DNA from 2 places in the Kineosporia sp. NBRC 101677 genome. Region 1 is predicted to be linked to the other one. Evidence: riboswitches for the same ligand, from Rfam matches in the RefSeq annotation. Region 1 holds a riboswitch; the other holds the start of a gene.
The links. A riboswitch is a leader RNA that binds a small molecule or an ion and turns the genes downstream of it on or off. The one in region 1 is predicted to bind cobalamin.
Positions count from the first base shown of each region.

Region 1 (3,777 bases):
AGCAGCGAGTAGGTGGTGATGATCAGGTCGGACCCGGCCACGGCAGCGGCGAACTCCTCACCCTGGGGGCGGTCGGAGCCGTGCTGGACGTGCACCCGTAGTCCCGGGGTGAACTTGGCGGCCTCGCGCTGCCAGTTGCCGACCAGCGACATCGGGCAGACCAGCAGCGTCGGCGCGGGCACCAGATCATCGGTGCCTTGAGGCTTTTCCTGGTCCGAGGCGATCAGGGCGAGCAGCTGCACGGTCTTGCCCAGCCCCATGTCGTCGGCCAGAACCGCTCCCAGGCCGAGAGATTCGAGGAAGGCCAGCCAGGAGACACCGCGCTCCTGATACGGGCGCAAGGTGCCCTTGAAATCACTGGTCACCGGAAACGTCGTCAATTGACGCTCTTCCGGGGAGGCCAGGAAGTCGGCCAGCCAGCCGGAGGCGTCCACCCCGGTCACCTCGAGCCCGGCGGGCCCTTCGGAACCAGCACCGATCACCGAGAGGACGTCGGCGATGGACATGGTCTGCGGGCCGGTCTTGCGCTGTTTGCGCAGAAAAGTACGCGCCTTGCGCAGCTTTTCGGGATCGACCTGCATCCACTCGCCGCGCAGCTTCACCAGTGGCGCCTGGGCCTCGATCAGCGACTCGACCTCGTCGTCGGTGAGCAGCGCGTCGCCGACGGAGAGCCGCCAGTCGTACTCCACGATGTCGTTCTGCCGGAAGACCGGTGTGCCCTCGACCCTTCCGGGCTGGGGCTTGGTGCCGGCCTGCAGCCGCGCGCCCAGCCGTTGCGGCCGTGACCACCAGCCGGGCAGCTGCACCCCGAAGCCTGCGCCGATCAGCAGACCGGCCGCCTCGGTGAGGAAGTGGTGGGCCCCGGCGTTGTCGAGCAGGAGCTCGACGGGCTGCGCGTGCAGCAGCGCATCACGCAGGGCCGGGTAGAGCCGCAGGGCCCGGCCCAGTTCGGCCAGCAGCGTCTCCTGCGGGCGCGGGGCGTTGCGGCGCAGCCGGGTCAGGCTCGGCTCCCGGTCCCAGATGTCCTGCGCGGACACGAAGAGGCCGGGCTGGTCGGCGTCCTGCAGGCCGAACTCCAGCCGCCACAGGGCCGCCAGCTCGGCCGGGCGCAGTTCGATCCGGGCCGGGCGCAGGATGCTGTCGAGGTCGTCGTCGGTGGGCTCGGAGAGGCGGAAGCCGGCCCGCACGAGCCCGCCGTGCACCGTCTCGGCCTGCCAGGTGTCCAGGCCCTCGACCAGGTGACGCATCTGCCGCTGGTTCGCCGGGAACGCGGGGTACTGCCCGTGCAGGGCCTGCCGCCAGCCCAGCAGCCCCAGCCCGCCCGTACCCGGGCCAGGCCCGAGCCTGCCCCGCACTCCCACGTCGACCAGGGCATCGACTGCGGCCGCAGCGCTCTGGTCGGCGGGGGCCTCGGCATTCCAGGACGGGGGCAGAGTGTGCACCACATGCCGGAACCATTCGCCGTCGTCCCCGGTGATCACCGGGCGCCAACGAGCGACTCCGTGCCCGTCGGGGGTCTCCAGCACGACGGGAAGCACGCGACCGCGGCTGATCAGGTTTTCTGCGAACTGGTGCAGAGCGAGAAGGTGACGGACGTCGGATCCGAGCGTTGGGGCGTCTTCAAGCTCTTTACCTAACCCCAGCAACACCTGGGGGGCCTGCCAGGCGGGCACCGCAATCGTCCTTACCCGCCAGCGGACCTGTGGGAACAGCCGCGCCGACTCCCCCTCGGCACGATCACTGGGCCAGCCCGAACGCAGGTCCAGGAGCTCGGGCGAACCGCCGGGAGCGTGCTGGAACGAGGGCAGCACAAGGTCGGCTGTGCCCTCCTTCCAGCCTTCGTCCACCAGGTCGGCGACATCCGTGATGGTGTGCCGGAGCTCCTCGGAGGGCACGTCGAAGGGGTGCTCGCGGATCTTGGGCCGACGGCCGGTGCGTTCGGCGGGGGCAGTGCGAATCTGTGGATCTTCGGCCCAGAGCACCAGGGAGCCGTCGTCAGCGGGGTCATTGGCAGAGATCGACCACCACGCATGCACGACGAACACCCGGTCAGCTTAGGTGCTCCACGGCCGGGGGTTGGGCGGGTTGCCGAGGGCTGGCACAGTGGCCCCGTAAAGCAACCGCGGTGTGGCGGACAGGAAGCCGGTGAGAATCCGGCGCGGTCGCGCCACTGTGAGCGCTGAGTGACGTTCCAGAACTCCATGGTCACGGCCTGTGAGGGCTGGAAGGCCGGGACGTCACGCGGACGCCGAGCCAGGAAACTGTGCCGCACCGCAGCAACCCGCCGCGCGGACGGCGAGGAAGAGGACGTACGTGACGTTTGAGGCTCCCGAGCGCTCCACTGTGCTGCTCATCTCCACCTCGGACACCGATCTGCTCAGCGCACGCGCGAGCAAGGTGCCCTACCGCCTGGCCAACCCCAACCGGGTGGCCGTGGAAGACCTGGACGGCCTGCTCGAAGGCGTCGCGGTCACCGTGGTGCGCCTGCTCGGCGGCACCCGGGCCTGGGAAGAGGGCCTGGCCGCGCTGCTGGCCAAGGGCGTGCCAGTGGTGGTGCTCTCCGGCGAGGCGCTGCCCGACGCCGACCTGATGCGCCGCTCGACGGTGCCGGTCGGGGTGGCCACCCAGGCGCACGGCTACCTGGCCGAGGGCGGTCCGGAGAACCTGACCGAACTGCACTCGTTCCTGACCGACACCCTGCTGCTGACCGGCTTCGGCTTCGAGCCGCCGCGCAGCACGCCGGTCTGGGGTGTGCTCGAGCGTCCGTTGCTTGAGGACGAGAGTGGGCGCCCAACGATCGCGGTGCTCTACTACCGCGCCCATCACGTTGCGGGTAACACCGCCTTCGTCGAGGCGTTGTGCCAGGCGGTGGAGCAGGCCGGTGGGCGGCCCCTGCCGATCTTCTGTGCCTCGCTGCGGGCCGCCCCCGACGACCTGATGGAGCTGCTCGGCACGGCCGACGCGCTGCTGGTCACGGTGCTGGCGGCGGGCGGCAACCGGCCGGCCAACGCCTCGGCCGGGGGTGACGAGTCGACCTGGGACATCGGGGCGCTGGCCGCGCTGGACGTGCCGATCCTGCAGGCGATCAGCACGCTGACCTCGCGGGAGCGCTGGCTGGAGAACTCCGAGGGCCTGATCCCGCTGGACGCGGCCAACCAGGTGGCGATCCCGGAGTTCGACGGCCGGCTGATCACGGTGCCGTTCTCGTTCAAGGAGGTCGACTCCGAGGGCCTCACGCAGTACGTGGCCGACCCGGAGCGCGCCCTGCGGGCGGCCGGTATCGCGGTGGCCCACGCCCGGCTGCGGCACCTGCCCGCTCCGCAGAAGCGCATCGGTCTGGTGCTGACGGCCTACCCGACCAAGCACGCGCGGATCGGTAACGCAGTTGGGCTGGACACTCCGGCCTCGGCACTGGTGCTGCTGAAGGCGCTGTCTGAAGCTGGTTACGATGTCGGGCCTTTGGAAGGCTCCGAGGCGCTGCCCGGCCTCGAGGCGATGGACGGCGACGCGCTGGTGCACGGGCTGATCGAGGCCGGCGGGCAGGACCTGGACTGGCTGTCGGAAGAGGACCTGGCCCGTAACCCGGTCCGGATCCCGGCCGCGGTGTACCGCCGGTTCTTCCAGACGCTCCCTGCCGATCTGCAGGAGGCCGTGGTCGAGTCGTGGGGTCCGGCGCCGGGTGAGATGTTCGTCGACCCGCCCGGCGGGGCGCTGTCCTCCGGCGACCCGGACGGCGACATCGTGCTGGCCGCCATCGTCTCCGGCAACATCGTGCTG
Region 1 covers NZ_BSTA01000004.1:28,087-31,863, reverse strand. The annotation lists gene QSK18_RS12735 (DEAD/DEAH box helicase) at 1-2,045, opposite strand, end outside; cobalamin riboswitch at 2,113-2,284, shown strand; gene cobN (cobaltochelatase subunit CobN) at 2,314-3,777, shown strand, end outside.

Region 2 (3,777 bases), on a different contig from region 1:
CCAGCAGCAGAACCAGGCCAGGTGAGGTGACACCGATTGAGCAGCACCGCCAGTGCATTCCTGGCCGGACTCACCGTGCTCCTGGTGAGCGCCTGCGGCAGCGACGGCGCGGCCTCCGAGGCCGGGGACGTGGCTGCCGGTTTCAGTCAGGCCGTCGGCTCCCAGGACGGCGCTCGAGCCTGCGCCCTGCTGTCCCCGAAGATCGCCACAAGCCTTGCCGAGGAAGCCTCGCAAACGTGCGCAGACGCCGTCCTCAATCAGGATCTGCCCGCACCGTCCGGACTGGAGCGCGTGGAACGCCAGGGGCGCAGCGCGTTCGTCGTCACCGCTACCGACACGATGTTCCTGTCCGAGTTCCCGGACGGCTGGAAGGTGATCGGTGCCGGCTGCACCGAACAGGGCTCGGCTCCCTACGACTGTGCCGTCTCGGGAGGATGAGAGCTCATGCGTCTACTCTTCGCGGCCTACGCCTTGTTCATCGCCGGCGGGCTGGTCTACTTCTTCGTGCTCGCCCTGCTGGCCCGCTGACCCATGCGTAAATTCCTTCACGACAACGCGCTCGGCCTGTTCTTCGGGTTCATCCTGCTGCTTGCCCTGGCCGGGCAGGCGGTGGCCGGACTGGCCGACCACAACGCCGAGCAGGTCAGCAACGGGCTGGCCACCGTGACGATGGGGCGCTACCTGACCTCGTCCTCGTTCGGCACCGACGTGGCCGAGAACTGGCAGAGCGAGTTCCTGCAGTTCCTGCTGTTCATCGTGGCCACCACGTGGCTGCTGCAGCGCGGTTCGCCCGAGTCCAAGCCGCTGGACAAGGCCGGGCGCGAGAGCGACAAGGACCAGAAGGTCGGCGCCTACATCACCCCGAAGTCTCCGCGCCTGGCCCGGGCCGGGGGTTGGGTGAGCGCGCTGTACTCGAACAGCCTGGGGCTGGTGATGGGGCTGATCTTCCTGGCCTGCTGGTTCGTGCAGTCCCTGACCGGTCAGGTGGCCTACAACGAGCAGCAGATCGCCCAGCTCCAGGCGCCGGTGAGCTGGGCCGGCTATCTCGGCTCCCCGGACTTCTGGAGCCGGACCATGCAGAACTGGCAGTCGGAGTTCCTGGCCGTGGGCTCGATGGCCGTGTTCTCCATCTACCTGCGCCAGCGAGGGTCACCGGAGTCCAAGCCGGTCGGATCGAGCCACGACAGCACCGGCGTCGAGGGCTGAACGTCCAGTGCCGTGCGCTGCCGCGCCTCAGCGACACCGTGATTGCCGCCACCTCGCAGAGCACCGCTCAGCACCCGGACGCCCGCGGCGACCGAGGAACGCGCCACACCGCTGATCACGTTCTGTCGCTCGAGACTCTCGCACCGCTGATCCTCACGCTCGCCACCGCCTGCCAACACACCTGATCCGCTCTTCGCGCCCATCTGCTATAGGGCATCGATCAGGACACGCGCACTAGATGTGGTGTTGGCGCACCCGGCCACCTACGGCATATGGTGCGTGATGTTGCTGGTTCGTCCTGCCATCCAGGTGGGCCGTCGTAAGAGGGAACCCGGTGTGACTCCGGGGCTGCCCCGCAGCGGTGAGTGGGAACGACCGCCGTCAACAGCACTGGGTGCGCCTGCGCGTCTGGGAAGCGACGGTTACTAGGTGCTGGGTCTGCGGCCCGGCATGCCCGCGAGTCCGAAGACCTGCCAGCGATGCGCCCGCCCCGATGAGGGTGGGCGCGTCCGTGGTGCCGCGCGGGACGGAACCGGACGGCTCAGCAGACTGCCTCCTTGGGCACCGCTGTGCCGTCTTCCGGCTCTCGCGCACCTGGTTCCAGAAGATCGGGAAAAGAGAGCTATGACGATTACGGTGTACAGCAAGCCGGCCTGCGTGCAGTGCGACGCCACGAAGCGCGCCCTGGACAAGGCGGGCCTCGCCTACGAGGTCATCGACATCACCCAGGACGACACGGCCCGTGAGTACGTGCTGTCGCTGGGCTATCTCCAGGCCCCGGTCGTGGTGGTCGGCGAGGAGCACTGGTCGGGTTACCGCCCCGACCGCATCAAGGCCCTGGCCGCCCAGCCCGCCTGATCCGGTGAGTTCGCTGGTCTACTTCTCCAGCGCCTCGGAGAACACGCATCGTTTCGTTCAGAAACTGAACGTGGAGGCTGAGCGCATCCCGCTGCGCCCCACCGAGCCCATGCTCCACGCCCAGTCCCCCTTCGTGCTGGTGGTTCCCACCTACGGCGGGGGCAACGAGGGCGGGGCGGTGCCGCGGCAGGTGGTCCGGTTCCTCAACGACGAGGGCAACCGGTCGCTGTTGCGCGGGGTGATCGCGGCGGGCAACACGAATTTCGGCAGCGCGTACTGCGTGGCCGGCGACATCATCTCGGCGAAGTGCCAGGTTCCGTACCTGTTCGCCTTCGAGCTCATGGGAACGACTGAGGACGTGCAGCGCGTCCGCGATGGATTGGAACGATTTTGGCAACGACAGCCGGTCTGAAGGACGACCTACAGGTCATCGAGACCGCTCCGGTGAGCCTCGACTACCACGCGCTGAACGCGATGCTGAACCTCTACGGTCCGGACGGGGAGATCCAGTTCGACAAGGACCGTGAGGCGGCGCGGCAGTACTTCCTGCAGCACGTGAACCAGAACACGGTGTTCTTCCACGACCTGGACGAGAAGCTCGACTACCTGGTCGAGAACAAGTACTACGAGCCGGAGGTGCTGGGCCGGTACGACCGGGCCTTCATCAAGCGGCTGTACCAGCACGCGTACGCGCAGAAGTTCCGGTTCCCGACCTTCCTGGGCGCGTTCAAGTACTACACCTCGTACACGCTGAAGACGTTCGACGGCAAGCGGTACCTGGAACGCTTCGAGGACCGGGTCTCGATGGTGGCCCTGGCCCTGGCCGACGGCGACGAGACGTTCGCCCTGCAGCTGGTGGACGAGATCCTCTCGGGCCGCTTCCAGCCGGCCACGCCCACCTTCCTGAACCTGGGCAAGGCCCAGCGCGGCGAGCCGGTCTCGTGCTTCCTGCTGCGCATCGAGGACAACATGGAGTCGATCGCCCGCGGCATCAACTCCGCGCTGCAGCTTTCCAAGCGCGGCGGCGGAGTCGCGCTGCTGCTGAGCAACATCCGTGAGCACGGCGCCCCGATCAAGCACATCGAGAACCAGTCCTCCGGGGTGATCCCGGTGATGAAGCTGCTGGAAGACTCCTTCTCGTACGCCAACCAGCTCGGCGCGCGCCAGGGCGCGGGTGCGGTGTACCTGCACGCCCACCACCCCGACATCATGAGCTTCCTGGACACCAAGCGGGAGAACGCGGACGAGAAGATCCGGATCAAGACGCTCTCGCTGGGCGTGGTGATCCCGGACATCACGTTCGAGCTGGCCAAGAAGAACGAGGACATGTACCTGTTCTCGCCGTACGACGTGGAACGCGTGTACGGCAAGCCGTTCGCCGACGTGAGCATCAGCGAGAACTACCGGGACATGGTCGACAACGGCCAGATCCGCAAGAAGAAGATCAACGCTCGCGACTTCTTCCAGACCCTGGCCGAGCTGCAGTTCGAATCCGGTTACCCCTACATCCTGTTCGAGGACACGGCCAACCGCGCGAACCCGATCGAGGGCCGGATCACGCACTCCAACCTGTGCTCGGAGATCCTGCAGGTCTCCACCCCCTCGACGTTCAACACCGACCTGTCGTACGACCACATCGGCCGCGACATCTCGTGCAACCTGGGCTCGCTCAACATCGCGCACACGATGGACTCCCCCGACTTCGGGCTCACC
Region 2 covers NZ_BSTA01000006.1:527,522-531,298, forward strand. The annotation lists gene QSK18_RS20475 (hypothetical protein) at 37-438, shown strand; gene QSK18_RS20480 (DUF6766 family protein) at 532-1,206, shown strand; cobalamin riboswitch at 1,479-1,698, shown strand; gene nrdH (glutaredoxin-like protein NrdH) at 1,831-2,064, shown strand; gene nrdI (class Ib ribonucleoside-diphosphate reductase assembly flavoprotein NrdI) at 2,069-2,476, shown strand; gene nrdE (class 1b ribonucleoside-diphosphate reductase subunit alpha) at 2,455-3,777, shown strand, end outside.
Region 2: linked by a shared signal. The riboswitch ahead of nrdH (glutaredoxin-like protein NrdH) and the one ahead of cobN (cobaltochelatase subunit CobN) in region 1 are both predicted to bind cobalamin.